DNA from 4 places in the Arvimicrobium flavum genome. Region 4 is predicted to be linked to each of the others. Evidence: predicted binding sites of a transcription regulator. Region 4 holds the regulator's gene; each other region holds the start of a gene.

Region 1 (7,475 bases), 340 kb from region 4:
GCGAGGCTGCCGCCTCCAGCCCGATGAAGCCGCCGCCGATGACGACGACGGATTGCGCCGAGGGCAGGGCGCTGCGCAGCGCCCGCGCATCATCGGCTGAACGCAGGTAGTGGACGCCGTCGCCGTCGACACCCTGCACGGCAAGTCGCCGCGGCTTTGCTCCCGTCGCCAGCACGAGCCGGTCGAACGACGCGGTCGAGCCGTCCTGCAAAGTGAGCTCGCGCCCGGCCGAATCGATGGACTGGACGCGCTGGCCGAAGCGGAGCTCCACCCTGTTGTCGACATAGACGCTCTCGGCACGCAGCAATTGCGGCTTAGCGTCAGGCGTCTTCAGGAATGTCTTGGAGAGGGGAGGCTTGTGGTATGGAACTTCTGTCTCGCCGGAGAAGAGCGCAATCGGCCCTTCATATCCCTCCTGGCGCAGCGCGACCGCCAACTGGCTGCCGCCGTGCCCCGCCCCGATGATGGCAACACCGTTCTTCATTCCGTCACCACGCCCTTGCCGCGCATTGTTGATAACTGCCACGCTGGATCATGGCCGATCGCCGCCACATCCCTTGTCGCCACGGCGACCTGCCTTGGCGTGTCCGATGCGTTCATAGCCCATTCGTATCCCTTGTGATGCCCCTCCTCGCGCAAGGTTCCCGCGGCTCGCGCCTCGAGGGGGAACGAGCTTGCGATGGACAGGCTTCGTGAGGGGGCATGCGGAGGATAGCCGCACGCGGAATGTAGTGACTTTCCGCGAAGCTCCAAGGGCAAGAGGATGTGGCAGGATTCTGCATTCACGGCTGGCCGGACGTCCGCCGGGGAAAGGTCACCCGGCGCCAGCGCCGCGGCCTACTCCGCGGCCTCGCGCTTCCTTGCCCCCGGCCGCCTCTCCAGCAGTTCCTGCAGGAACTGGCCGGTGTAGCTCCGCTTCTCGTGCACCACATCCTCCGGACGACCGGAGACGACCAGCTCGCCGCCGCCGTCGCCGCCCTCCGGCCCGAGGTCGAGCACCCAGTCGGCCGTCTTGATGACCTCCAGATTGTGCTCGATGACCGCGACCGTGTTGCCCTGGTCGACCAGTTCGTGCAGCACCTCGAGCAGCTTGGCCACATCGTGGAAGTGCAGGCCGGTGGTCGGCTCGTCGAGGATGTAGAGCGTCTTGCCGGTCGCCTTGCGCGACAGTTCCTTGGCGAGCTTGATGCGCTGCGCCTCGCCGCCTGACAGCGTCGTCGCCTGCTGGCCGATGTGGATGTAGCCCAGCCCCACCTGCTTCAGCGTCGTCAGCTTGTCGCGCACGGCCGGCACTGCTGCGAAGAAGTCGACGCCTTCCTCCACCGTCATGTCCAGCACGTCGGCGATCGACTTGCCCTTGAAGGTGACATCCAGCGTTTCGCGGTTGTAGCGCTTGCCGTGGCAGACGTCGCAGGTGACGTAGACATCGGGCAGAAAGTGCATCTCGATCTTGATGACGCCATCGCCCTGGCAGGCCTCGCAGCGGCCGCCCTTGACGTTGAACGAAAAGCGGCCCGGCTGGTAGCCACGCGCCTTGGCCTCGGGCAGCCCCGCGAACCAGTCGCGGATCGGCGTGAAGGCGCCCGTGTAGGTGGCCGGATTGGAACGCGGCGTGCGGCCGATCGGGCTCTGGTCGATGTCGATGACCTTGTCGAGGAACTCCAGTCCCTCGATGCGATCGTGCTCGGCGGGTTGCTCGCGCGACCCCATGATGCGGCGGGACGCCGCCTTGAACAGCGTCTCGATCAGGAATGTGGATTTGCCGCCGCCCGACACGCCGGTGACGCAGGTGAAGGTGCCGAGCGGGATTTCCGCCGTCACGTTCTTGAGGTTGTTGCCGCGCGCGCCCACCACCTTGATGCGCTTGTTCTTCTTCAGTTCGCGCCGGGCTTCCGGCATGGCGATCTCAAGCTGGCCGGAAAGATACTTCCCGGTGATAGAGTTCGGGTTCGCCATGATGGCTTCCGGCGTGCCCTCCGCGATCACGCGGCCGCCATGGATGCCGGCGGCGGGACCGATGTCGACGACATAGTCGGCATGCAGGATCGCGTCCTCGTCGTGCTCCACCACGATCACTGTGTTGCCCAGGTCGCGCAGGTGCTTCAGCGTGTCGAGCAGCCGGGCGTTGTCGCGCTGGTGGAGGCCGATCGATGGCTCGTCCAGCACGTAGAGCACGCCGGTCAGGCCCGAGCCGATCTGCGAGGCGAGCCGGATACGCTGGCTCTCGCCGCCCGACAGCGTGCCGGAATTGCGCGACAGCGTCAGATAGTCGAGGCCGACGTCGTTGAGGAAGCGCAGGCGCTCGCGGATCTCCTTGAGGATGCGCACCGCGATCTCGTTCTGCTTGGCGTTGAGGCCTTGGGGCAGATCGCTGAACCAGGCATCGGCCTTGCGGATCGAGAGTTCCGTGACCTCGCCGATGTGCTTGCCGGCCACCTTGACTGCCAGGGCCTCCGGCTTCAGGCGATAGCCGTTGCAGGCAGGGCAGGGGGTCGCCGCCATGAAGCGCTCGATCTCCTCGCGCATCCAGGCGGAATCGGTTTCCTTCCAGCGCCGCTCGAGGTTCGGGATGACGCCTTCAAAAGTCTTGGTCGTTTTGTAGGAGCGCAGGCCGTCGTCATAGTTGAACGCGACCTGCGTCTCGCCGGTGCCGCGCAGGATCGCCCGCTTGCCTTCCTCGGGAAGATCACGCCAGCGGTCGCCGAGCTTGAAGCCGTACACCTTGCCCAGTCCCTCGAGGGTCTGGGCGTAGTACGGCGAACTGGACTTCGCCCACGGGGCGATCGCGCCTTCGCGCAGCGAGACGTGGTCTTCGGGGACGATCAAATTCTCGTCGATGGCGCGCTGGCTGCCCAACCCGTCGCAGGTCGGGCAGGCGCCGAACGGATTGTTGAAGGAGAAGAGCCGCGGTTCAATCTCGGGAATGGTGAAACCGGAAACGGGGCAGGCGAATTTTTCCGAGAACAGGATCCGCTCATGCGTCTCGTTCTTCGACTTATAGGCGCTGTCGCCTCCTGCCGTCTCTTCGATCGGCAACGGCTTGTCGGCAAATTCCGCGACGGCCAGCCCTTCGGCCAGCTTCAGCGCAGTTTCCATGGAATCGGCAAGGCGCGTGGCGAGGTCGCCGCGCACGACCACACGGTCGACCACAACGTCGATGTCGTGCTTGTACTTCTTGTCCAGGGCCGGGACGTCGGCGATCTCGTAGAAGACGCCGTCCACCTTGACGCGCTGAAAACCTTTCTTCTGGAGTTCGGCCAGTTCTTTCCTGTACTCGCCCTTGCGTCCGCGGACGATGGGGGCGGTGATGTAGAGGCGCGTGCCCTCGGGAAGGGCCAGGACCCGATCGACCATCTGGCTGACCGTCTGGCTCTCGATCGGCAGGCCCGTGGCCGGCGAATAGGGCACGCCGACGCGCGCCCACAAGAGGCGCATGTAGTCGTAGATCTCGGTGACGGTGCCGACCGTCGAACGCGGGTTGCGGCTGGTCGTCTTCTGCTCGATCGAGATAGCCGGCGACAGGCCGTCGATCTGGTCGACGTCCGGCTTCTGCATCATCTCCAGGAACTGCCGCGCATAGGCCGACAGGCTCTCGACATAGCGCCGCTGCCCCTCGGCATAGATGGTGTCGAACGCGAGCGATGACTTTCCTGAGCCCGAGAGCCCGGTCATCACGACGAGGCTGTCGCGTGGCAGGTCGAGGTCGACGTTCTTCAGATTGTGTTCGCGCGCGCCGCGAATGGAGATGAACTTGTGGTCCGGCATGACCATCCATTTTTACAGGTGAGAGCGTGGAGCTTGCGCGCGGCTGCGCAGCCGTCGCCCGAATGTAGGCGTGGATTATCAGATGTCGAGGGGAGAACGCAACGGAAACAAAAACAACTGACATCGTGTTGTCAGGAGCAGACGCCGTTGGGCACGTCCTCTCGCGCCGTTGTGCCGCTTGACCCGATCTATTGCGCTCCGATCACATTTTGCCGGCGAAGGTCCGTTTTTGGTTGACGGGCTTGGCCGATCGGCAGAGAATCACCAGTGTCCTTTCAGGACTTGCGAGGTAAAAGGCCGCCTGCGAGGCGCCGCAGGCTCGCGAGGAGAAAGCGGCATTTGGAGCAACGGACGATGGAGGAGCGATGATTCCGCCGGACAGTCCAGATCGGCTCCGTTCCCACGCGGAGCCCCGGAAGGCCTAGCTACCGAACCGGTTTTGCGAACGCACGGCTGACAGGCCAACCGTGATGATCCTACAATCAGAGACTACAGTCGGATCGTCGGCACAACGCCGCGAAGCATCCGAATTAAAAGCCGGTGATGCAGTCCCGGCAGTCGGTTCAGGTAAACCGAAAGAAGCCCTGATCGCTGGACAAGCGGCAGGGCTTCATTGTGTCGAACGTCTGGCCGCACCGCACCGGCAACACCGCAACGACAACGGGGCTATGCCGCCGCCTGGCCCTTCCGCGTATCGTAGACGTGATCGACAAGCCCCCATTCCCTAGCCTGCGCGGCCGTCATGAAATGGTCCCGGTCGAGTGTGCGCTCCACGTCTTCCGGCGTGCGGCCGCAGTGTTTCGAATAAAGGTCGATCATGCGCTGCTTGGTCTTGAGGATGTCTTCCGCATGCCGTTCGATGTCTGAGGCCTGTCCCTGAAAGCCGCCGGATGGCTGATGCAGCAGGATGCGCGTGTTCGGCAGGGCGATGCGCCGCCCGGGATCGCCCGCCATCAGCAGGAACGTCGCCATCGAGGCCGCAAAACCCATGCACACGGTCGAGACCGGGCACGAGATGTAGCGCATCGTGTCATAGATCGCGAAGCCGCTGGTGACGACGCCTCCCGGAGAGTTGATGTAGAGCGATATTTCCTTCTCCGGGTTCTCGGATTCCAGCGTCAGCAGCTGCGCGCAGACCAGCGCAGCCATGTTGTCCTCGATCTGCCCGTTGATGAAGACGATGCGCTCGCGCAGCAGCCGCGAAAAGATGTCGAAGGCGCGCTCGCCGCGGCTCGACTGTTCGATGACCATCGGGACGAGATTGTTCATGGCGTCGGTTTCCCGGTTCAGGTTCAGGCTGCGAGGCGGCAGGATGGCGCAATATTGCTGTTGGCCGCGCCGCCGGCGAGCAGGCGGACAGCGGATCGCGACGATGCGAACAACAGGCTGCAGGCAACCGGCCCTGCAAGTCGAACAGGCGGCAGCGCCGCATCGGCATGGACGATAGTGAGGCGCGTGCCGCCCGCGACGCCGTCGGCAATCGAAAAGGTGACGATGCTGTCCAGCGCTTCACCCTCGCGCCAGCGATAGCTGATGCGCCGACCGGGTTCGATGTCGATGGGGTCGTATCGGAGAGGACTTTGTTCCCCCTCTTCGAGCTGCCGTTGAGGTTCGATCCAGCGCGACAGGATGTCGGGTTCCGTCAGCGCCTGCCAGACTTTCTGCGGCGGCTCGGCCAGTTCGAAGTCGAGTGCGAGCACTGGCGGCTCGGCTTTCTCCGTGTCAGGCAGGCTCATCATTCCATCTCCTTCAGGACATCCTTCAGTTTCTCCACCCGCGCCGGCCAGAAGGTACGGTAGCGCTCCACCCAGTCGGCGAGCGGGGCAAGGGCATCCGGTGCGACGCGATAGTAGGCGAAGCGCCCTTGACGGCGCTCGGTGATCAGCCCTGCGTCCCTGAGCACGGCGAGGTGCTGCGAGATGGCCGGCTGCGACACCGCCATGCCGACCCGGACCTCGGTGACCGTCATTTCGGCGGCCGCAAGACGTTCGTAGACGGAGCGGCGTGTCGGATCGGAAAGGGCGCGAAAGATCGTGTCTGTCATGCACGAAGAATAAGCGCAGGCTTATTGGATAAGCAAGCACTTATTTGGGCGCGGACTAACCCCGGCGACCCGCGCGATCACGCCATGGACATTGACGTGCGCGGCTGTCAGCACTAGAACAAATTAAGAACAATTGGGCTGTGGATAGCGGCGATGGGGCAGAGCTTATGCCGCAACGGTCCTCGATTTGGTGTATGAGACGGAAAATTTCGGACAAGCGCGGAGACGTATCATGGCTGGCAGCGTGAACAAGGTAATCCTCGTCGGCAATCTCGGGGCGGACCCGGAGATCCGCCGGCTGAATTCCGGCGAGCCGGTCGTCAATCTCCGTATCGCAACCTCGGAGTCGTGGCGCGACAAGAATTCGGGCGAGCGCAAGGAAAAGACCGAGTGGCACAGCGTCGTGATCTTCAATGACAACCTGGCCAAGGTCGCCGAGCAGTACCTGAAGAAGGGAATGAAGGTCTATATCGAGGGCCAGCTGCAGACGCGCAAATGGACTGATCAGCAGGGCCAGGATCGCTACACGACCGAAGTGGTGCTGCAAAAGTTCCGCGGAGAGCTGCAGATGCTCGATGCACGCGGCCAGGGCGGCGAAGGCGGCAGCGCTGGCTACTCCGGCGGCGGCGGACGCGGATCGGATTTCGGCCAATCCGGACCGGGCGATGACTACGGCAATAATCGTGGCGGAGGCAGCCGGGGTGGCGGCGAGCGCGGCGGTGGCGGCGGTTTTTCGCGCGACCTGGACGACGAGATCCCGTTCTAAGCCTCGCCGCGAGGCGGCTTGGCGCGAGCTGAAAGGCGCAAGTGTCGCTTCTTCGGCAGGACGGCACGTCCCGGCGGTTGAATTCGCCGGCGACCGGAGGCTGTGCCCAAAAGCTCGTGAGGTTGGGCGGCAGGATTGGGCTGTGCGCCTGGCCTCTGCGCCCGGGGCAAGCCCGAGCGCTGTCCCGCCTGCGCTGTCAGACTTTCTCCACCTCGCCGCCGCTCTCGGCCCAATCCTTGAACGCGCCCAGATTGTGCACGTTGCTGTAGCCGAAGTCCTTCAGCAGCTTGCCGCTCAGGGCCGAGCGGCCACCCGATGCACAATAGACGATGATCGGGCGATCCTTGGTGAAATTCTTGTCGTGGTAGGGCGTGTCGGCGTCGGCCCGGAACTCGAGCATTCCGCGAGGAACATGAACCGCGCCCTTGACCTTGCCGCTTGCCTGAAGCTCGGTGGTGTCGCGCACATCGACCACGAGTGCATTCTGCTCCGCGATCAGCTTTCTTGCCTCCGAGGGCGTAATCTTCGGCACGGCAGCGTTTGCCGCCGCCATGAGTTCTTTCACGTTCGTCGCCATATCCGAGGGTCCTCCGTTTGCCGCCTAGCAGAGTTGAGCGCCAAGTCGGCCGGCAAATCAAGACGGGAATATCGCGGCCCCGACTCGACCTGACGGACCGACTTGGCCACACTGGAAGCGACTGAGTCTCGATGCGATCCCCAGCGAAGTAGCCCGAAGCATGTCTGCCGACCGACCGATCCGCGACCCGATCATGCGCGCCGCCGCCAGCGAGGCATCGGCGCCGGAGCCATCGTCGCGCCGCTTCATCCATCTGCGCGTGCATTCCGCCTATTCGCTGCTCGAAGGGGCCTTGCCGGTGGGCAAGATGATCGGTCACGCCG
Region 2 (7,475 bases), 2.3 Mb from region 4:
GCTCTCGGAAGAGGCGGTGCTGGGCTTCGAGTACGGCTATTCGCTGGCCGAGCCGAAGGCGCTGACGCTTTGGGAAGCCCAGTTCGGCGACTTCGCCAACGGCGCCCAGGTGGTCTTCGACCAGTTCATCTCGTCGGGTGAGCGCAAGTGGCTCAGAATGTCCGGCCTCGTCTGCCTCCTGCCGCACGGCTACGAAGGCCAGGGCCCCGAGCACTCCTCGGCGCGCCTCGAGCGCTTCCTGCAGCTTTGCGCGGAAGACAACATGCAGGTGGCCAACGTCACCACGCCGGCGAACTACTTCCACATCCTGCGCCGGCAGCTGAAGCGCGACTTCCGCAAGCCGCTGATCCTGATGACGCCGAAGTCGCTGCTGCGCCACAAGAAGGCGGTGTCGACGCTGGCCGACATGTCGGGCGAATCCACCTTCCACCGGCTGCTTTGGGACGACGCGCAGTATCTCGGCGACCAGCCCATCAAGCTGGTCAAGGATTCCAAGATCCGCCGGGTCGTGCTCTGCTCGGGCAAGGTCTACTACGACCTCTACGAGGAGCGCGAGAAGCGCGGCATCAACGACATCTACCTGCTGCGCGTCGAGCAGCTCTACCCGTTCCCGGCCAAGGCGCTGATCACCGAGCTTTCGCGTTTCCGCAACGCGGAGATGGTGTGGTGCCAGGAGGAGCCCAAGAACATGGGCGCCTGGTCCTTCATCGACCCCTATCTGGAGTGGGTGCTTGCCCATATCGACGCCAAGCATCAGCGCGTCAGGTACACGGGACGCCCGGCGGCGGCGTCCCCGGCGACCGGCCTGATGTCGAAGCACCTGGCGCAGCTCGCACAGCTGCTCGAAGACGCCCTCGGCGAATAGAAAGAGATCGGAAAGACAGATGGCCACCGAAATCCGCGTACCCACCCTCGGCGAGTCGGTCACGGAAGCGACCGTCGGCAAGTGGTTCAAGAAGGTCGGCGATGCGATCGCCGCCGATGAGCCTTTGGTCGAACTCGAAACCGACAAGGTGACGGTCGAAGTGCCGGCGCCTGCTGCGGGCACGCTCGCCGAGATCGCCGCCCAGGAAGGCGAAACCGTCGGGCTGAACGCCCTGCTTGGCACCATCGGCGCGGCTGGCGCCAAGGCGACCGCCCCCTCGCCGAAGCAGGAGACGGCAGTGGCCCAGGCCTCCGCGCCGACCGCTGCATCCACGACCAAGGAAGCCGCTGCCCAGATCGCCAAGACCGCCGGCGACGCTGGTCCGGTCGAAGAGCGCAAGGCTCCGCCGGCCCCGGCCGCAGCCAAGCTGCTGGCCGAAAGCAACCTGGCCGTCGACCAGGTGCAGGGTTCAGGCAAACGCGGCCAGGTGCTCAAGGGCGACGTGCTCGAGGCGATCGCCAAGGGCGCGCCGTCGCAGCCCGCAGAGGCGCCGAAGGCCGCGCCGGCCGCGCCGCGCGTCGCTTCGGCTCCGTCCGACGAGGTGCGTGAGGAGCGCGTGCGCATGACCAAGCTGCGCCAGACCATCGCGCGCCGCCTTAAGGACGCCCAGAGCACGGCCGCCATGCTCACCACCTTCAACGAGGTGGACATGAAGCCGGTGATGGACCTGCGCTCGAAGTACAAGGACCTGTTCGAAAAGCGCCATGGCGTGAAGCTCGGCTTCATGGGCTTCTTCGCCAAGGCCGTGACGCATGCTCTCAAGGAGATTCCGGCGGTCAATGCCGAGATCGACGGCACCGACATCATCTACAAGAACTACGCCCACATCGGCGTCGCCGTGGGCACCGACAAGGGCCTCGTGGTTCCGGTGGTGCGCGATGCCGACCAGATGGGAATCGCCGAGATCGAGAAGGAGATCGGCCGGCTGGGCCTCGCCGCACGTGACGGCAAGCTGACCGTCGCCGACATGCAGGGCGGCACCTTCACCATCTCGAACGGCGGCGTCTACGGCTCGCTGATGTCGACGCCGATCCTGAACGCGCCGCAGTCCGGCATCCTCGGCATGCACAAGATCCAGGAGCGTCCGGTTGTCGTCGGCGGCCAGATCGTCATCCGCCCGATGATGTACCTGGCGCTCTCCTACGATCACCGCATCGTCGACGGCAAGGAAGCCGTGACCTTCCTCGTCCGTGTCAAGGAGACGCTGGAGGATCCGGAGCGGCTGGTGCTGGATCTCTGATCCGCGTTGGGGCCATTCCCTCCAGCCGGGATTAGGCTAGGTTGATTGGCGGCGCCCCGCCCCTGGGGCGCCGTTGCCAAGGGGAACAGTGATGGAAACCGCTGCCGCCTCGACTGAGATGACCGTACTCGGCTGGAGCGTCGTGCTCCTGCTGGTTCAGGTTGTCGCGCAGGCCTTCTCCACCTACGACCTCGGCCCAAAATACCTGTTCAGTCCGCGCGACGAGGGGCGCACCTCGCGATACGTCGTGTCCGGCCGTCTTTCTCGTGCATTACGCAATCTTCTGGAGACCTATCCTGCTTTCGTGGCGCTTGCGCTGGCGCTGGTCGTCACCGGCAAGGGGGGTGGCATCGCCGCGACCGGCGCATGGCTGTGGCTGGCGGCACGCATCGTCTATGTCGTGCTCTACGCGCTGGGCATCCCCGTGTGGCGGACGCTGGCCTGGCTGGCCTCCATCGTCGGCCTGCTGATGATGCTGATCAGGTTGATGGCGTGAAGGTGTCCGGTCGAACGGCGGCATATCGCAAGGCGGTCGCAGCGGCGGTCGCATGCGGGATTTCGAGCGGTGCTTCCCCTGCCCTGGCCGCCTGCCCGGTCGAACTCGCAACCTATGGCGAGCCTGAGTCCGGCGCACGCGTCGAGTTCACGCCTGTTGTCGAAAGCGCGGCCGTCACCAACAGCTTCAGGATGCTGCTCGGCGACGATGTCGTGCTGGATGGCATCGTGATGTGGACGGAGGGCGTGTCCCGCTCCTATGGCATGCTGATGTACAAGTGCCCCAGCGGCGATGTCACCGGCGAGGAAATCGCCGCGTGCACCGTGTGGGAAGGCGTCGTCTACGCCTCCGACAAGGCCGGCAAGATCGGCCTGTTGCCGGCTGAGGGCGAGCCCGCGCCCGACCTCCTGCTCTTTGCGGATCTCGGCCCTTCCGTCGCGGCTTCGCCGGCCCTGCAGCCGCTCGGCCTCGCGAAGAAGCCGTGGGACGTCTTCTCTCTCGATGGGTGTCAGGAATGAACGCTGCTGCAGGTCAGAAGACGCTTCTGGTGACGGGAGCCTCCCGCGGTATCGGCGCGGCGACCGCGCTGCTCGCAGCCAGTCAGGGCTGGCGCGTTGCCGTCAACTACGCCTCGAACGAGGCGGCGGCGAATGCAGTCGTGAAATCGATCTCCGACGCAGGCGGCGAGGCGTTCGCGGTCAAGGGCGACGTCGGGAGCGAAGAAGACATACTGGCGATGTTCGAGGCGGTGGACGCCCGCTATGGCCGCCTCGACGGCCTCGTCAACAATGCCGGCGTGGTGGACCAGGCCGCGCGAGTCGACGAAATGAGCAACGCGCGGCTGGAGCGCATGATGCGCATCAACATCATCGGCTCCTTTCTCTGCGCGCGCGAAGCGGTCAGGCGCATGTCCACCGCGAAGGGCGGGCGTGGCGGCGCGATCGTCAATCTCTCCTCGGCGGCGGCCACGCTAGGCGCCCCCGGCATGTATGTCGACTATGCCGCCTCGAAAGGGGCCATCGAGACCTTTACGGTCGGACTGGCGCGTGAGGTGGCGACCGAAGGCATTCGTGTGAATGCCGTTACTCCCGGCATCATCGAAACCGACATCCACGCCTCCGGCGGGGCTCCCGACCGCGCGAAAGTGTTGGGCGCCATGGTGCCGATGAAGCGTCCGGGGACTGCCGACGAAGTCGCCGAGGCGATCGTCTGGCTGCTCTCCGACGCCGCGTCCTACACGACCGGCGCCATCTTGAACGTGACGGGCGGCCGCTGAGCCGGCCCGTCCAGATTTGAAGCAAGGATACTGACTATGGCTTATGACGTCGTCGTCATCGGAACCGGCCCTGGGGGCTATGTCTGCGCGATCAAGGCGGCCCAGCTCGGGCTGAAAACCGCGGTCGTCGAGAAATTGCCGACGCATGGCGGCACCTGCGTGAATGTCGGCTGCATTCCCTCGAAGGCGCTGCTCCACGCGTCCGAGATGTTCATGGAGGCGCAGCACTCGTTCCAGGCCCTCGGCATCGAGGTCGGCACGCCCAAGCTCAACCTGAAGCAGATGCTGGCGCACAAGGCACAGACGGTCGAGCAGAACACAAAGGGCCTCGACTTCCTGATGAAGAAGAACAAGATCGACGTGCTGCGCGGCACCGGCAGCGTCGTCGCCGCCGGCAAGGTGGCGGTGACCGCCGCCGACGGCAAGGTCCAGCAAGTCGACACGAAGAACATCGTCATCGCCACCGGCTCGGACGTGGCCGGCATCCCGGGCGTCAAGGTCGAGTTCGACGAGAAGGTGATCCTCTCCTCCACCGGCGCGCTCGACCTCGAGAAGGTCCCCGGCCACATGATCGTCGTCGGCGGCGGCGTCATCGGGCTGGAGCTCGGCTCGGTCTGGGCGCGGCTCGGGGCCAAGGTCACCGTGGTCGAATATCTCGACACCATCCTGGGCGGCATGGACGGCGAGATCGCAAAGCAGTTCCAGCGCATGCTCGGCAAGCAAGGCTTCGACTTCAAGCTCGGCGCCAAGGTCACCGCGGTGACCAAGGGCAAGAAGGGCGCCAGCGTCACCTTCGAACCGGTCAAGGGCGGCGCGGCCGAAACCATCGAGGCGGACGCCGTGCTGGTCGCCACCGGCCGCCGGCCTTACACGGACGGGCTCGGCCTGAAGGAGGCCGGCGTCGAGGTCGACGAGCGCGGCCGCGTCAAGACCGACGGCCACCTGCGCACCAACGTGCCGGGCATCTACGCCATCGGCGACGTGATCGCCGGCCCGATGCTCGCCCACAAGGCCGAGGAAGAGGGCGTTGCGGTGGCGGAGATCATCGCCGGGCAGGCCGGCCACGTGAACTATGACGTCATCCCGGGCGTCGTCTACACCAGCCCCGAGATCGCCTCCGTCGGCAAGACCGAGGAGCAGCTGAAGGCCGAGGGCATCGCCTACAATGCCGGAAAATTCCCCTTCTCGGCGAACGGCCGCGCCCGCGCCTCGCTTCACACCGACGGCTTCGTCAAGGTTCTGGCCGACAAGAAGACCGACCGGGTTCTCGGCGTCCACATCATGGGCTTCGGCGCAGGCGAGATGATCCATGAGGCGGCGGTGCTGATGGAGTTCGGCGGATCCTCGGAGGATCTGGCCCGCACCTGCCACGCCCACCCGACCATGTCGGAAGCCGTCAAGGAAGCGGCGCTCGCTACATTCGCCAAGCCGATCCACATGTAGGTCGGACATTGGGCGCTAGGGTTGACCCGTCGCGTCCAAGGGCGGCCTCGCTGCCCTCTCCAGTGCTCCCGTTAACATTTGCGGGCCGCTTTCGCACGAAAGCGGCCCGTCCCATTTCTACAGCTTGGTGCAGGAACCTGCCGGTCCCCAAGATCGTGTGAGAACAAATCCGGAATCGCGTCCCATCAGCGATTCGTCGCTGATTCGTTCCGGCTTTGGGCTCCTTGTTAAGTGAGACGTACGAATACGGTACACTCGGCGTTAATCCGCCATTAGGAAAAGTGAACGTTTCCATGATCTTACCGCGCCGCGCCCGGCTGCTTCGGCACTCCCCGGCAGCCGTTAACGCCTTCTTCGCCCTGCCGTTCGCAAAACCTGCCAAGCTGATTCAGCATATTGTCACCACATATAGCGGCACCGCTACATGTTGGGGTGAACAAACCCTGAATCTGCCGGAGTCAGCGATTCGTCGCCGATTCGTTCCAGACTCGTTCCAAGCATTAATCCGGAACATTTTGCTTTCGTTTTGGCGCGCGAGTGCCTATCTGTCGAACGACGCCAACAGCCCGGCAGAACGGCCAGCTCGCGCCGTTCGGATGAGAAGCCGCGGAGCCAGAAAGGCCGCCATTTCCGAAGATGAACATTCAGACTAAGCCGGGCGAACCGCTTGTCCTGTCGGGACGCGACGTGACGGCGGTTCTCGGGCCAACCAATACCGGCAAGACGCATCTCGCCATCGAGCGCATGGTCGCCCATGAGACGGGCCTGATCGGTCTGCCGCTGCGCTTGCTCGCCCGCGAGGTGTACGGCCGCGTCTGCGAAAAGGTCGGCGCGCACAAGGTCGCGCTGATCACCGGTGAGGAAAAGATCGTGCCGCCGGGCGCGAAATACTCGGTCTGCACCGTCGAAGCGATGCCGCGCGAAACGGACGCCGCCTTCGTCGCCATTGACGAGGTGCAGTTGGCCGGCGACCTCGAGCGCGGCCACATCTTCACCGACCGCCTGCTGCATCTGCGCGGCCGCCAGGAAACCCTGCTGCTCGGCGCCGCCACCATGCAGGGCATCCTGCAGAGGCTGCTGAAGGGCATTTCGGTTGTCACCCGCCCGCGGCTCTCGCATCTGGCCTATGCCGGCTCGAAGAAGCTGACGCGGCTGCCCAACCGCTCGGCCGTCGTCGCCTTCTCCGCCGACGAGGTCTACGGCATCGCCGAGCTCATCCGTCGCCAGCGCGGCGGTGCAGCCGTCGTGCTCGGCGCGCTCAGCCCCCGCACGCGCAACGCGCAGGTCGCGCTGTTCCAGTCCGGCGACGTGGATTACCTGATCGCCACCGACGCCATCGGCATGGGCCTCAACCTCGACGTCGACCACGTCGCCTTCGCCCAGAACCGGAAATTCGACGGCTATCAGTTCCGCGACCTCAATGCGGGCGAGCTTGGGCAGATCGCCGGCCGCGCCGGCCGCCACATGCGCGACGGCACCTTTGGCGTTACCGGCCAGGTCGATCCGTTCCCGGAGGAACTGGTCGAGAGGATCGAGAGCCACGATTTTGATCCGGTGAAGGTCCTGCAGTGGCGCACCGCGCGCTTCGATTTCGCCAGCCTCGACGCGCTCAAGCGCTCGATCGAGACGCCCTCGCCGATCGAGGGCCTGACCCGGGCTCTTCCGGCAGTCGACGCGCAGGCGCTGGAGTATCTCTCGAAGGACGAGGAAGTTCGCCGGCTGGCGGTTACGCCGAACCGCGTCGCCCTGCTGTGGGAAGCCTGCGCGCTGCCCGACTATCGCAAGATCGCGCCGGCGCAGCACGCCGACATCATCGCCCAGATCTATTTCGACATCGCCAAGCGCGGCCATGTCGACGAGAACTACATGGCCGAACAGGTGCGACGCGCCGATTCCACCGACGGCGACATCGACACGCTGTCGCATCGCATCGCACAAATCCGTACCTGGACATTCGTGTCGAATCGGCCGGGCTGGCTTGCCGATCCGGCACACTGGCAGGAAAAAACGCGCGAGATCGAAGACAGGCTGTCCGATGCGCTGCATGACCGGTTGACGAAACGCTTCGTTGATCGCAGGACATCCGTGCTCATGA
Region 3 (7,475 bases), 770 kb from region 4:
CCTGAGCCTCGGCGCGCTGAACTCCGAACTGTCGGTGGAACTTCTCGAGGTGGTTGGCGACCCGTTTCAGGGCGCGCTCTGGAGCGGCCCGCCCTTTCCCAGCCCGCTCTGGGGTTCCGTCACACGCAGACGCGTGCCCGACTCGCCCTCCTGGCTGCCGCGATTCGGCAACGGGTCCGTCGTACGCTTCACCTCGCAGCAGAACGCGCTCAATATCCCCGGCGCGAACTGGGGCGCAATGCGGATCGTCTACCTCCAGTACGCCAGCGATGCAGTGACCTTCTTCGACCCGCGCTCCATCTACCAGGCTCCTTCGTGGATGGTCGGCCCCCGCGGACCCGATGTCTCTCCCGAACTGCGCTGGTATCCGGTGGTGACCTTCCTGCAGCTGCTGCTCGATCTAGCCACCGCCACGACCACGCCGATCGGACACGGCCACGTCTACGCTCCCCAGCACTACATCGACGCCTGGATCGCGGTGACAGATGTGCAGGGCTGGAGCACGGAAAACATCGAGCGACTGAAGGTCAAGCTGGCGAAAGAAATGCCGTAACCTAGGCGGCGCAGTTTACAGCTGCGCCACAAACTGCGACCTTTCCGACATGATCGAGCTCATCCGCACCAACGATGCCGTCGTCATTTCCTTTGTCGAGGCTCTGCTGCGCGACGCCGGAATCCGCTTCGTGGTCGCCGACCAGAACATGAGCGTGCTAGACGGCTCGATCGGCATCCTGCCGCGCCGCATGCTGATCGACGAAGAAGACGCCCCTACCGCGCGCAAACTCCTGGAGGACGCCGGGATCGCCAAGGAGATCAGCGGCCGCTGAGCCGCTGCAACCCGAAACTCTGGCTCACTTTCCGTAAGCGGCCAGAAAAATCCGCACGCATTCACGCGCGTGACCCCGCAGCGCATCCGGGGACGGAATGGCGTCGTCTCCCAAAAGCATCGCGTCATTGACCGGCGCGCCCATGACGAGCCAGTTGAAGAACGACGCAGCGACGCGCGCATCCTCGACCGCGACCGCGCTGCGTTGCCGATAGAGTTCGAAGGCCCGGGTGAGCCGGTCGATGGCGTGCTGGGGGCCGCGCGTATGCAGCGCCTTGCCCAGCTCCGGGAAACGCCCCGCCTCCGCAATGACGAGGCGGCGCAGCTGCATCAGCCTCGGCGTCATCACGATCGCAAGCTGCTGCTCGGCGTATTCCAGCAGAAACTCCTCGACTGGCCTCTCCCCGTCGGGGTCCTCGACTCGCTCCTGCATCGTATCGGCCGCGCCGCCCGTCATGCCGGCAACGACCTCCAGGAACAGCGATTCCTTGCTCGCGTAGTGCGCATAGACCGTCTGCTTGGACACGCCGGCGGTCGCCGCCACCTCGTCCATGCTGGTTCCCGCGAAACCGTGCTTCAAAAACAAGTCGGAGGCGGCCTGCACGATCGAACGGCGAGAGCGCTCCACACGGGTCCGCGCTGTTTTCGTCATTTCCACCACGATATGTTCCAGCTCATTCCTGAAAGCGTACCCGGGTCACATTGACAAATCAAACTGGACCGTCCAGTCTAATTTGTATGGAGGAACGGTCATGGCGCGAGACATTCTGGTCGCCACATGCGGCTGCGGGCATACGAGGATCGAAGCACGTGGCGCGCCCATCATCGCCGCCAACTGCTACTGCGACAGCTGCCGGCGCGCGGGCCACATCTTCGAGACGCTCCCCGGCGCACCGAAAGTAGTCGACAATGATGGCGGCACGCCGTTCATCCTCTACCGGAAGGATCGCGTCGTGGTGACGAACGGGCGGGAGACGCTTCGCGAGCACCGCATCAAGCCGGACTCCAAGACCCGAAGGATCGTTGCGAGCTGCTGCAACGCGCCGATGTTCCTCGAATTCACCAGCGGACACTGGCTGTCGCTGTACAAGGGGCGTTTCGCGCCGCAGGACCAGCCGCCGGTCGAGATCCGGACGATGACGGGCGACCGCCAGGCGGGGCCTGACTTCAGCGACGGCGTGCCGAGCTACAAGACGCACTCGGTGCGCTTCATGTGGCAGTTGATGAAGGCATGGGCAGCGATGGGTTTCCGCGCGCCCAAGGTCGACGGGATCAAGGGAGAACTCGCCCAGCCCTCCCGCTGAAGGATGGGCGTCATCACCTGCATTGAAACTCGCGCCGTGACCTGCCACGGTCACGCCATGATAGAGCTACCGCACACCGGCCACGTTGCCATCACTATCTTCGCGCCGCAGCCGCTGCGCGGGACTGGCATCGTCAACGGGAGCGTCCGTTGAACGAGGTCGCCGCCTTGCCGGAAGCAGCCAGGCACGACACTCTCGACGCCTTCCACCGCGGCGCGTTCCATCTGGTGCAGCCGACAGGCCGGGGCCATCGCGCCGGCATGGACGCCATGATGCTAGGAGCGGCGGTCCCGACAAGCTTCGGCGGGCGGCTCGCCGATTTCGGCGCGGGCGCGGGGGCAGCCGGAATGGCCGTCGCATCCCGCTGCCCCCGAAGCTCAGTGGTCCTTGTCGAGCGCGCACCCGAGATGGCCGAGTACGCGCGGCTGAGCCGCGACCATCCGCTCAACCGACATCTGGCGGATCGGGTCTCTGTCCTCGAAGCGGACGTTTCTCTCACGGGAAAAAAACGAGTCGCGGCAGGGCTTTCAGACGCCGCCTTCGACTTCGTCATCATGAACCCGCCCTTCAACGCGGCCGCCGACCGCGCAACGCCCGACGCGCTGAAGCGCGCCGCCCATGTGATGGAGGACGGGCTGTTCGAAAGCTGGCTGCGCAGCGCCGCCGCCGTGCTCAAGCCCCGCGGCGGATTGGCGATCATCGCTCGTCCGGTCTCGCTCGCCGCCATACTCGCGTCCACCGCGGGGCGGTTCGGCGGCGTCGAGATCTTGCCGGTGCATCCGCGCGCGGAACAACCTGCGATCCGTATCGTCCTGCGCGCCGTCCGGGGTTCACGCGCGGGACTGTCCCTGAAACCTCCGCTCGTTCTCCACGGGACGGGCGAACGCTTTTCGGAACAGGCCGACGCGATCAGCAATGGCCGCGCATCGCTTTTCGGCGATTGAAGGCCCCGCTTCGCGACCAACGCCATTGCGCAGGTTTGCCAAGTCACTACATCCAGCGGAGACCAACCGGAGAGCTTTCGAGTGAATCGCATTTTCAGCCGCCTGCTGCCGAAATCCATGCGGAGCGAGGCCGTCACCATTCCGGTGGTGAGGCTCAACGGCGCCATCATGTCGGGCGGCGGCCAGTTCCGGCAGACGCTGTCGCTCGCCTCGACCGCCGGCGTGCTGGAGAAAGCCTTCGCAGTCGACGCCCCGGCGATCGCCATCTCGATCAATTCTCCCGGCGGCTCGCCCGTACAGTCGCGCTTGATTTTCAAGCGCATACGCGATCTCGCTCAGGAAAAGAATCGGACAGTTCTCGTGTTCGTCGAGGACGTGGCGGCGTCCGGCGGCTACATGATCGCGATTGCCGGCGACGAGATCTTCGCCGACCCGTCATCGATCGTCGGCTCGATCGGGGTGGTGTCGGCTTCGTTCGGTTTTACCGAACTGCTCAACAAGATCGGGGTGGAACGCCGCGTCTACACGGCCGGCAAGAACAAGGCGCTGCTCGACCCATTCCGTCCGGAAAAGCCCGAGGACGTGGAGCGGCTGAAGGCGCTGCAGCTCGAGGTCCATGACACTTTCATCGACCTGGTGAAGTCGCGCCGCGGCGTCAGGCTGAAGGACGACCCCGACCTCTTCACCGGTCTTTTCTGGAGCGGCAAGAAGGGTCTTGAACTCGGCCTGGTGGACCAGCTCGGCGACATGCGGACGATCCTGAAGGAACGCTACGGACCGAAGACGCGGCTCAAGCTGATCACCGCGCCGCGCGGTATCTTCGGCCGCAAATTCAATCTGTTCGGAACGCGCAGCGAGGCCGAGATGGCGGACTTCGCCGGCTCAGCGGCTTCAGGCCTCATCCGCGCCATCGAAGATCGCGCGCTCTGGAACCGCTTCGGCCTTTGAAAAACCCTCAAACCCGGATAATCTCGGCCATCTAACCCAATATGCGCGGCCGACGAAACGGCCGGTGAGTGGGAGAAGGACATGCCGCAGCTCATCTTCTTCGCAGTGGTCGGCGTCGCGGCCTATTTTGTGTACCGCGCCTTCGTGCGCGAGGCGGAGCGCGTGACAGCCAAGATCCGCAGGGAGGAGCGCCAGGCGCGCAGCGGTACCTCAGGGACCCTCGTTAAGGACCCGAAGACCGGCGAATATCGCCTGGCCAAGGATTGAGCGTCGCCTTTCCAGTGGATCAGCAGGTACACCCGATATCCCGGCTCGCGCCGGCAAAGATCAACCTCGCGCTGCACGTCACCGGTCGACGGTCGGATGGTTTTCATCTGCTCGAGAGCCTGGTGGTGTTCGCGCGGTTCGGCGACCGGGTCGAGGCGACGCTCGCCGACGCGGACGAGCTTGTCGTAACCGGCCGGTATGCGCCAGACGTCCCGCTCGATGACGGCAATCTCGTCGTGAAGGCTCGCGACGCCTTGCGCAGCAAGGCCGGCGACAAGAAAGCTCCACCGGTGCGCATCACGCTCGAGAAGAACCTGCCCGTCGCGTCGGGCGTCGGCGGCGGTTCGAGCGACGCCGCGGCGACCCTGCATGCCCTGGCCGGCGCGTGGGGCATGGAAATGGACGGGCCGGAGTTAGCGGAGATCGCCCTGACGCTCGGCGCGGATGTGCCGATGTGCCTGGCAGCGAAACCGCTGGTCGCGCGCGGCATCGGCGAAGAGTTGTCGCTTGTTCCCAACCTCCTCCCGCTCGGTCTCGTGCTCGTCAATCCGGGCGTGCCGGTGCTCACGGCAGACGTGTTCGCGGCGCTGGCCAGCAGCGACAACAGCCCGCTGCCGCCGCTGCCGGTCCATCTCGACTTTCACGGGGTCAGGAACTGGCTCGCCATCACGCGCAACGACCTCGAGCCGGCGGCACGGGCGATCCAGCCGTCGATCGGCGCAGCCATTGCCGCACTGGACAAGGCGGGGTCGGGCTTCACGCGCATGTCGGGGTCCGGGGCGACATGCTTCGGGCTGTTCGAATCGGGGAACATGGCCAAGCGCGCCGCGGCCGCCATTCGCAGCCGGCATCCGGACTGGTTCGTGGCGGCGACGCGCACGATCTCCTCGGAGGCCGAAGACCGATGATCCGCATCGACGATACGCGCCCGTTCATCCCCGTGCAGATTGCGGTGCTCACCGTGTCGGACACCCGTAGCCTTGCCGAAGACAGATCGGGCCAGACGCTGGCAGATCGCATCGCCGAGGCAGGCCACCTACTCGCCGCCCGCGACATCATCACCGACGACGCCGGGAAGATCCGCGACAAGGTGCTCGGTTGGTCCAAGGACCCCGGCATCGACGTGGTGATCACGACCGGCGGCACCGGTTTTACCGGGCGCGACGTGACGCCGGAGGCTCTGGAACCGATCTTCGAAAAGCGCATGGACGGGTTTTCCGAGGTCTTCCACCGCATTTCCTACGACAAGATCGGCACGTCGACCGTACAGTCGCGGGCGACCGGCGGCGTCGTCAACGCCACATTCGTATTCGTTCTCCCCGGCTCGCCTGGCGCCTGCAAGGACGCGTGGGACGGCATCCTGAAGCCGCAGCTCGACTACCGCCACATGCCCTGCAATTTTGTGGAGATCATGCCGCGGTTGGACGAGCACCTGCGGCGCAGCAAGAGTTAGCGCCTGACGCCAGCACGCGTGTCGTGGCGAGCCCGCGAACGTCCCTAGGCCTGCGCGGGGACGATTTCCGCGCTCAGCCGCTTGGTCGCCAAACCGCTCGCAAGGCTTTCTGCGTCACGCGCGGACTTCGCGAGGGCTGCAGCCTGGCGCCTCTGGATCAGCAATCCGTTCGCCAGCGCCCTGTTGCGTGAAAAGACACGCGAGAGGAACGGCGCCCGCGCAGCCTTTGCGCGGCTGAACTGCGCCGCGATGGTCGACTTCGACACGTGATGGACGACCGGCTCGATCCATCCTTCTGAGAGCCGGGCACCCGGCTCGAGAATGAGCAGCCAGTCGCCCTTGGCCTGCTTCACGGCGTCGGCGATGCCTTCGGTCACGAAATGACAGCCCGCGTGCTCCGCCACGTGGTGCGTCTCGTCGGTCGAGCCGCAGTCGCAAACGATGACGTCGCGGATCACGCCGTCCACGGCGCCTGGGACCAGCGACGCAAGCGTACGCGCCAGCCCCTCCTCGCTGTTCTTCGTCTCGATCAGAACGGTCAGCATACCTTACCGATTACCGCAAAGGCCGGCCCAACGCCAGTTGCGGAAAAGAGTAAAAAGTTCTTGATTTGTTCCGCACCGCAACCTAGGAATAATTTCATGAGAACGGCGAGTCGAACAAAAAGCGACAGTCCCTGGGAGCGCGCAAAAGTGGAACAGGTCGTGCGAGCCGACATTACAGCCTTCGGTGCAGGAAGAGCCGAGATGGCGAACGCGATGATCGAACAGAGCGGCCTCCGGGTCAGGCCGGACCGCAACCGCGGGCGATCCGCGGGCATCAATCCGTCCGGCCGCTACGAGCCGATGTCGCGGACCGTCTTCGATGACGGCTGGAACTCGCTGGAGGAACTGCCGCCCTTCAAGACCGAGGTGCAGGTCGAGAAGCCGCGCACGATCATCACGCGCAACTCGTCGCCGGATATCTCCTTCGATCGCTCCATCAATCCCTATCGCGGCTGCGAGCACGGCTGTGTCTATTGTTTCGCGCGGCCGACCCACGCCTATATGGGCCTTTCACCGGGGCTCGACTTCGAATCGAAGCTGTTCGCCAAGCCGGACGCCGCGCACCTGCTGTCGCGCGAACTCTCGAAAGAGGGCTATCAGCCGCGCACCATCGCGATCGGCACCAATACGGATCCCTACCAGCCGATCGAGAAGCAGTATCGCATCATGCGCGAAGTCCTCGAGGTGCTGGAAGCGCGGCAGCATCCCGTCGGAATCGTGACCAAGTCCGCGCTCGTGACGCGCGACATCGACATACTGAGCCGCATGGCCGAGAAAGGGCTGGCCAAGGTGGCGCTGTCGGTGACGACGCTCGACCGCAAGCTGGCGCGGACGATGGAGCCGCGCGCCTCGACCCCGAGCAAGCGGCTTGAGGCCATGCGGCAGCTGCACGAGGCGGGCATCCCCGTCTCCGTCATGGTGGCGCCGATCATTCCCGGCCTCAACGATTCAGAGGTCGAGCGCATCCTCGAGTCGGCCCGGGCGCAGGGCGCCGCCGAGGCGGGCTATGTGATCCTGCGCCTTCCGCTCGAAGTCAGTCCGATCTTCAAGGATTGGCTGCTGCGGCACTACCCGGACAGGTATCGCCATGTGATGTCCCTGATCCGCTCGATGCGGGACGGCAAGGACTACGATTCCGAATGGGGCAAGCGCATGAAGGGCAGCGGCCCCTATGCCTGGCAGATCGGC
Region 4 (7,475 bases):
GGCGGAACGGGTCGTTCTTGTCCTTGGCGCGGGCGATGTACTCCGGAATGTTGTCGACCGAGCCGATCTCGGCCAGCATGTTCAGCGCCGCTTCGTTGGCCCCGCCATGCGCCGGACCCCACAGGCAGGCAATGCCGGCTGCGATGCAGGCGAACGGGTTGGCGCCCGACGAGCCGGCCAGACGCACGGTCGAGGTCGAGGCGTTCTGCTCGTGATCTGCGTGCAGAATGAAGATGCGCTCCATCGCCCGGGCGAGAACCGGGTTCACCTTGTACTCCTCGCACGGAACCGCGAAGCACATATGCAGGAAGTTGGCGGCGTAGCCGAGCTCGTTCTTCGGATAAACGAAGGGCTGGCCGATGTGGTACTTGTAGGCCATCGCCGCGATCGTCGGCATCTTGGCGACCAGGCGCATGGACGCCACCATGCGCTGGTAGGGATCGGAGATGTCCGTGGAGTCGTGGTAGAAAGCCGACAGCGCGCCGACCACTCCGCACATCACGGCCATCGGATGCGCGTCGCGGCGGAAACCGGTGAAGAAGCGCGACATCTGCTCATGCACCATTGTGTGGCGCGTGACGCGGTAGTCAAAGTCCTCCTTCTGGGCCTTGGTCGGCAGTTCGCCGTAGAGCAGGAGGTAGCAGACTTCGAGGAAATCGCCGTGCTCGGCGAGCTGGTCGATCGGATAGCCGCGGTGCAGCAGCACGCCCGCATCGCCGTCGATGAAGGTAATTTCGGACTCGCAGGATGCGGTCGAGGTAAAACCGGGGTCGTAGGTGAATGCGCCCGTTTCCTTGTAGAGCGGGGCGATGTCGATCACATCCGGTCCTACCGAGCCTTTTCGTATCTTGAGATCAAGGGTCTTGCCGCCAAGTTCGAGTTTCGCCGAAGAATTGGTCATGGAAGGCTCCTTGAAAAATCCCCGTCGCCGAGGGACGGACGGCCCGCCGGCGCAGGGGACAGTATGATGGAAGGCGGCTTGTGCTAACGTATTTCAGCACACGTGCCAAGCTCGCCCGTGACAGCAATGTTGCATCGCAAAAGTCGGGACTCAATACGGTTTTGGGGCAGTGAGGCTGACCTAATCGATTTTGTCCCGAATTCGGCCAAGACTTTCATCTCGGCCAAGCACGGCAAGCACGTCGAACACCCCCGGTGACGTCGCCTTGCCGGTCAGAGCGGCGCGCAGCGGCTGCGCCACCGCACCGAGCTTGAGGCCCTTTTCGGTCGCGAAAGCCCTGACGGCAGCCTCGGTCGAGGCCGCGCTCCAGGGCTCCTGCGTCCCCTCCAGCGCCGCATGGGCGCCGGCGAGCACAGAGCGTCCGTTGGCATCGAGCAACGCGGCTGCCTTTTCGTCCATTGGCAGCGGGCGCTCGGCGAAGAGGAATCCCGCGCCGTCGGCGAGTTCAACAAGCGTCTTTGCGCGCTCCTTGAGACCTGGCATGGCGGCAAGCAACTGCGCCTTGCGGTCGTCCGTCAGCCGCTTCAATATCTCGTCACCGCCGGGAAGATAGGGCAGGGTGACGATGAAGGCGTCCAGCAACTCGGCGTCATCCATCTTGCGCATGTAGAGGCCGTTCAGCGCCTCCAGCTTCTGGAAGTCGAAGCGCGCCGCGCCCTTGTTGATGTCATCCACATCGAACCAGCGGATCATGTCGTCGAGGCTCATGACCTCGTCGTCGCCATGGCTCCAGCCCAGCCGCACAAGATAATTTCGCAGTGCCGCCGGCAGGTAGCCCATGGCGCGATACGCCTCGACGCCCAGCGCGCCATGGCGCTTCGACAGCTTGGCGCCATCAGCTCCATGGATCAGCGGGATATGCGCCATCACCGGCACCTCCCAGCCCATGGCGTCGTAGATGACCGTCTGGCGCGCCGCGTTGGTCAGGTGATCGTCGCCCCGGATAATGTGCGTGACGCCCATGTCATGGTCGTCGACCACGACCGCGTGCATGTAGGTCGGCGTTCCATCCGAGCGCAGGATGATGAAATCGTCGAGATCCTTGTTTGGGAACCGCACGTCGCCCTGCACACGGTCGCGCACGATCGTCTCGCCCTCGCGCGGAGCCTTGATTCGGATGACCGGCTTCACGCCCGCGGGCGCCTCGGAAGGATCGCGGTCACGCCAGCGCCCGTCATAGCGCGGGGGACGACCCTCGGCGCGCGCCTTCTCGCGCATCTCCTCGAGTTCGGCCTGCGATGCGTAGCAGTAATAGGCTTTGCCAAGGCGCACCAGTTCCTCGCCGACGTCCCGATGCCGCTCGGCGCGCCCGAATTGGGAAATCGGCTCGCCTTCCCAGTGCAGGCCGAGCCAGGTCAGCCCGTCGAGTATCGCGGCAGTTGCAGCGTCCGTCGAACGCTCGCGGTCGGTATCTTCGATCCGCAGGAGCATCTTGCCGCCAGTGTGGCGGGCGTAGAGCCAGTTGAAGAGTGCGGTGCGCGCGCCGCCGATGTGCAAGTAGCCGGTCGGTGAGGGCGCAAATCGGGTAACGATTGTGTCGGTCATGGGGCTTCTCGAGCGGCCGGCAATACGCGCGGCAAGGTACGGTTTCGCGCCAGTGGCGCGCTGATGGCGTCCATGTAGCATAGGCTCCCGGGGGTGCAAGGGTTGGGGAACCGGCGAACGGTGGGTTCGTCCTCCATAGACGCAGAGGAAGACCGATTCTTCGCTCCGTCGCCGGACGCCGCCTATCGTCTGGCGACGGATCCCTTTCGCCCGCCCGGGGACGGGGGCGACCCGCCGGCCGCAGGGGGCGTCGCGGGTACGCTGAGCGCCTTCGACGCGACCGTTTCGGCGCTGGCGCCGCACCAGCGGCTTGCAAGACTGCACAAAGGCATCGCACGGGCCGTTGCCGTGGAAATGGAGCGCGGCACACCGTTCACCTTCGTTCCTGTCTTTCTTGCGATCGGGGCGTTCGCCTATTTCGTTGCCCGAGCCGAGCCCTCTCTCTGGGCGCTATTCGGCGCATCCGGCGCTCTTGCAGTGACCGCATTCGCGGCAAGACGCTCGGCGTTGGCGCAACTGATTGCCGCCGCGCTTTTATGCATCTCGCTGGGCGCACTCTTCGCCAAGGTCGAGACCATCCGCGCCGGCACCAAGATGTTGGGAGGCGAGATCACCACCCGCCTGACCGGGCGGATCGTCGCGACGGACCATCTTGCCAGCGGCCGGGTGCGCCTGACGCTTGACGTCATCGCGACAGAACGCCCGAGCCTTCGCCATGCGCCGGAGCGGGTGCGTGTCTCGGCGCGCGCCATTCCAGCAGGGACAGAGGCGGGCGACGTGCTGGAAGGGGTCGTCAGGCTGCTGCCTACGCGCGGCCCAGTGCGGCCCGGCGCCTACGATTTCGCCTTCGAAAGCTACTTCGACGGCGTCGGCGCAACCGGCTTCTTCCTGATGGAGCCGACACTGATCGCCACATCCGATCCGCCGACGCCTTCGGAGCGTCTCGGTGCGGTCGTGGAAAATACCCGTGACACACTGGCGGCCCGCATCCGGGACACGATCGGTGGCGCAGAGGGCGAAATCGCCGCCGCACTCATCGCGGGCGTGCGCGCAGGCATTCCTGAGGATGTCAACGAGGCCCTGCGCCGGACCGGCCTCGCTCATGTGCTGTCGATATCGGGACTGCACATGGCGCTGGTCGCGGCCACGATCATGGGCGCAATGCGCGCGTTCTTTGCTTGCTTCCAGAATTTTTCAGCGCGTCGTCCCGTCCGCAAATATGCCGGCGCGGTCGCGCTGGCCGTCTTGGCGGTGTACCTCTTCATCTCCGGCTACCAGGTCGCGGCGCAACGCAGCTTCATCATGATCGCCATCATGCTGATCGCGCTGCTCTTCGACCATGCTGCGCTCACAATGCGAAATCTTGCGCTGGCCGCAATCGTCGTCATCGTCGTGTCGCCGCATGAGGTGGTGGGCCCGAGCTTCCAGATGTCGTTTGCCGCGACCGCAGCACTGATCGGAGCCTATGCGGCCTGGTCGAGGCGGCGGCCGCAAGGTCCGCATGCGCGCAGCTCTCATCTTCTGCTGCGGGCAATCCGCCTCGTTGTGCTCTATGTCCTGGGTCTGGCTGCGACGTCGCTGCTGGCCGGCGTTGCGACGACGATCTACGGCGCCTACCATTTCCAGCGGGTGTCGCCGCTGGGTCTCGCCGCCAACCTCGCGGCGATGCCGGTCGTTTCGGTTCTGGTCATGCCGTTCGCAGTACTCGGCGTCGTTGCCATGCCGTTCGGCCTTGATGACCTGCCATTCGGCGTGATGGGGCAGGGCCTGCGGATGATGGTCGCCATCGCGCGGTGGTTTTCGGACCGCTCACCGATCGACGTGATCGGGATGATTGCTCCATCCGCCATCATCGCGCTCACTATCGCGCTGGTCCTCGCCACGCTGTTGACCACCTGGCTTCGGCTGCTGGCCGTCCCTTTCATCGCCGGCGGGCTGGTCCTGTGCTTCCTTCCTCCGACGCCCCGGCTGATCGTCTCGGAAGACGGGCGGCTGGCGGCGTTGCTGACGGAGGACGGACGCATCGCGCTCAACCGCTCAGGTCCGAACGATTTCACGCTCCGGAACTGGGAGTCGGCGATGGCGGCAAGCGGCGTGAGCAAGCCGATTCTGGTCGATCAGGCGGCCGACGGAGAGGCGTCCGCCATGCCTGCGGCCGGCGCAGACGATGTTGCGCGCTTCACCTGCACCAGATCGACCTGCGTGGCGCGACTCGACGGCGACCTCGTTGTCACGACGTCCGACCTGTCGATAGCACGCGCGGCCTGCGGCGATGCGGCGGTGCTGATCTTCGACGATCCGACCGTGGTCGACATTTGCCCGGCGACGGCTGGCCTTGTCATTACGCGTCGCGAGCTTGCACGTTGGGGCAGCGCGATGATCTTCCGCGAAACACTCCCCTCGCGCCGGAGCTATGCTGCTCCCAGCGACGATGCTGTCAGCGCCAATGCCGCCAATCCGCATGTCGCGCCAGGCTCGCAGGCGCTGCCCGTGGTTGAGTCGCAAAGATCAGGGCAACACGCCTATCGCGCCACCTTCGCGACTTTCGAGCCCTATCGCCCCTGGCACGTCCACCGACAATTTTCACGCGAGGCGAGAGGACTTCCGCCCTGGAAGCCGGACCCCGCGAAGGCAAAGCGCAAGCCCGCAGCAGGCTAGCGAACGCCAAGTCCAGCAGGCTCGCATCTCAGGTGCAGGGAAATGCCTGATACAAGCCCGGCGCGAGGGAGCCATTTGGGCGGCGGTTGGTCCAGGAGCGTCGGCGAGTGTAGCAAAGGCGCAGCGCCTAGGGCTGCGAAGTGCACTGATCAGGAGGAGGGGGCTCGCATTGCGATACGCGCCAGCGCCCAACTCAGCCCGCAAGGTTCCCGGAAAACAACCCTAACGGTCTGGGAAATGAAGAGCAATCCGCGCGTGCGCGCAACCAAGAGCCTCGCGCACGCGGGCGCAAGCGCCGACACATGCGTCGCCTCGCTCAGTATTTTCTGATCAGTCCGACCAGCTTGCCCTGCACCTTCACCCGATCCGGCCCGAAGATGCGTGTCTCGTAGGCCGGATTGGCGGCCTCCAGCGCGATCGATGCGCCCTTGCGACGAAACCGCTTCAGGGTCGCCTCCTCATCATCGACCAGGGCCACGACGATTTCGCCCGGATTGGCGTTGCTGGCATTCTTGATGATCACCGTATCGCCGTCCAGAATGCCGGCCTCGATCATCGAATCGCCCTTGACCTCCAGCGCATAGTGCTCGCCGCCGGAGAGCATTTCCGGGGGCACGGCGATGGAATGCGTCTTGTGCTGGATGGCGTCGATCGGCACACCCGCCGCGATGCGCCCCATTACGGGGATCGAGACGGCGGAGGATTCGTCGTCATTGCCGGCGATCGGCCGCTTGGGTGGTTCCGTCTTGCGGCCAAGGCTGCCCTCGATGACGCTCGGAGAGAATTTTCGGGGCTGGCCCAATCCGGGAGCCATGGCCTCGGGCAGCTTGATCACTTCGAGCGCGCGCGCCCGGTTAGGCAGACGGCGGATGAAGCCGCGCTCCTCGAGCGCCGTGATCAGGCGGTGGATTCCGGATTTCGATGCGAGGTCCAGCGCCTCCTTCATCTCGTCGAACGAGGGAGGGACGCCGGCTTCCCGGAGGCGCTGGTTGATGAACACCAGAAGTTCAAGTTGCTTGCGCGTCAGCATTTCGCGGCCCCTGTGAATCGCATCAAAACAAAACCAGAACAATCACTATCTGTTCCAGTTGTGTTCCGCAACTGTTTAAATTTTAATGAATGCGTTCAGAAAGCCGAAAGTTAGTTGTCGCGCGTTTGGTTCTCCCGTTCGCAATTGCGTGAAGAAGGCTATGGATGGTGGGCCGGTTCAGAACGATACCTTGCTCGGCTGAATGCGCGTCGCGCCGACGAGGAAGTCGAAGTCCACGCCCTGATGGGCTTGCTGGACCGAGTTGATGAACATGTGGCCGTAGCCCCTTTCGAAATACGGCGGGGGCAGCACCAGCTCTGCGTGGCGTCGCTGCAACTCGGCTTCGTCAACCTTGAGCTCCAGGCTGCGCGATGCGACGTCCAGAACGATCTCGTCCCCGGTGCGCACGAGGGCCAGAGGGCCGCCGATGGCGGATTCCGGCGATACGTGCAGCACCACCGTTCCGTATGCGGTGCCGCTCATCCGCCCATCCGAAATGCGCACCATGTCGGTCACGCCCTGTGCGAGCAGCTTGGCTGGGAGTGTCAGGTTGCCCACCTCCGGCATGCCCGGATAACCGACGGGGCCGGCGTTCAGCAGCACCAGCACGGTGTCCGCGTCGACCTCCAGGTCCGGATCATCGATGCGCGCGCGATAGTCGTCGGCGTTGTCGAAGACGAGCGCCTTGCCGCGATGACTCATCAGGCGTGGCGAAGCCGCCGATGGTTTGAGCACCGCGCCTTCAGGCGCGAGGTTGCCGCGCAGAACGACAATCCCGCCCAGTTCGGTGACGGGATCGTCGCGACGCCGGATCACGGCGTCGTCATAGCAATCGGCGCGCTTGAGCCTGTCCCCGATCGCAGCGCCTTCTACCGTGCGCGCGGAGAGGTCCAACCGGTCTTCGATGCGCTTCATCAGCGCGGCCAGGCCGCCGGCGTAGTAGAAATCCTCCATCAGGAAGCGGCCGGAAGGTTTGAGGTCGACAAGGCATGGCACGTCCGCGCCGAGCCTGTCCCAATCGTCGAGCGTGAGCGGCACCCCGAGACGGCCCGCCAGCGCAAGCAGATGCACCACCGCGTTCGTCGATCCACCGATGGCGCCGTTGACGACGATAGCATTCTCGAAGGCTGCTCGCGTGAGGATGCGCGAGATGGTCGTGCCGCTGCGCACCAGGCTGACGATGTGGCCGCCAGCCTCCTCGGCAAGGCGGCTCCGCCGGCTGTCGACTGCCGGAATCGAGCCGTTCATGGGAAGGGCGATACCCATCGCCTCGGAAAGCGA

What was found. The regulator LexA, encoded in region 4, represses DNA repair genes until DNA is damaged. The targets are predictions, from matches to a motif close to TGTTCNNNNTGTGTTCNG.
Region 1: the regulator LexA is predicted to act here: its motif matches at 3,858-3,875, upstream of uvrA (excinuclease ABC subunit UvrA).
Region 2: the regulator LexA is predicted to act here: its motif matches at 5,859-5,876, upstream of PD284_RS05100 (helicase-related protein).
Region 3: the regulator LexA is predicted to act here: its motif matches at 6,343-6,360, upstream of PD284_RS19745 (PA0069 family radical SAM protein).

What each region holds. Positions count from the first base shown of each region.
Region 1 covers NZ_JAQGPN010000001.1:2,956,380-2,963,854, forward strand. Annotated here, with positions in the region: gene PD284_RS14245 (NAD(P)/FAD-dependent oxidoreductase) at 1-484, opposite strand, end outside; gene uvrA (excinuclease ABC subunit UvrA) at 838-3,765, opposite strand; gene PD284_RS14255 (ATP-dependent Clp protease proteolytic subunit) at 4,432-5,034, opposite strand; gene PD284_RS14260 (SRPBCC family protein) at 5,058-5,504, opposite strand; gene PD284_RS14265 (ArsR/SmtB family transcription factor) at 5,501-5,809, opposite strand; gene PD284_RS14270 (single-stranded DNA-binding protein) at 6,042-6,575, shown strand; gene PD284_RS14275 (rhodanese-like domain-containing protein) at 6,772-7,152, opposite strand; gene dnaE (DNA polymerase III subunit alpha) at 7,346-7,475, shown strand, end outside.
Region 2 covers NZ_JAQGPN010000001.1:1,038,117-1,045,591, reverse strand. Annotated here, with positions in the region: gene PD284_RS05130 (2-oxoglutarate dehydrogenase E1 component) at 1-865, shown strand, start outside; gene odhB (2-oxoglutarate dehydrogenase complex dihydrolipoyllysine-residue succinyltransferase) at 885-2,165, shown strand; gene PD284_RS05120 (MAPEG family protein) at 2,257-2,661, shown strand; gene PD284_RS05115 (hypothetical protein) at 2,664-3,179, shown strand; gene PD284_RS05110 (SDR family oxidoreductase) at 3,176-3,937, shown strand; gene lpdA (dihydrolipoyl dehydrogenase) at 3,974-5,380, shown strand; gene PD284_RS05100 (helicase-related protein) at 6,017-7,475, shown strand, end outside.
Region 3 covers NZ_JAQGPN010000001.1:4,064,993-4,072,467, forward strand. Annotated here, with positions in the region: gene PD284_RS19695 (alpha/beta hydrolase) at 1-553, shown strand, start outside; gene PD284_RS19700 (putative signal transducing protein) at 603-827, shown strand; gene PD284_RS19705 (TetR/AcrR family transcriptional regulator) at 852-1,478, opposite strand; gene PD284_RS19710 (GFA family protein) at 1,579-2,130, shown strand; gene PD284_RS19715 (tRNA1(Val) (adenine(37)-N6)-methyltransferase) at 2,280-3,074, shown strand; gene PD284_RS19720 (S49 family peptidase) at 3,192-4,022, shown strand; gene PD284_RS19725 (hypothetical protein) at 4,104-4,289, shown strand; gene PD284_RS19730 (4-(cytidine 5'-diphospho)-2-C-methyl-D-erythritol kinase) at 4,286-5,197, shown strand; gene moaB (molybdenum cofactor biosynthesis protein B) at 5,194-5,742, shown strand; gene PD284_RS19740 (glycosyltransferase) at 5,787-6,287, opposite strand; gene PD284_RS19745 (PA0069 family radical SAM protein) at 6,435-7,475, shown strand, end outside.
Region 4 covers NZ_JAQGPN010000001.1:3,299,104-3,306,578, reverse strand. Annotated here, with positions in the region: gene gltA (citrate synthase) at 1-901, opposite strand, end outside; gene gltX (glutamate--tRNA ligase) at 1,082-2,506, opposite strand; gene PD284_RS15900 (ComEC/Rec2 family competence protein) at 2,627-5,164, shown strand; gene lexA (transcriptional repressor LexA) at 5,481-6,194, opposite strand; gene PD284_RS15890 (IlvD/Edd family dehydratase) at 6,372-7,475, opposite strand, start outside.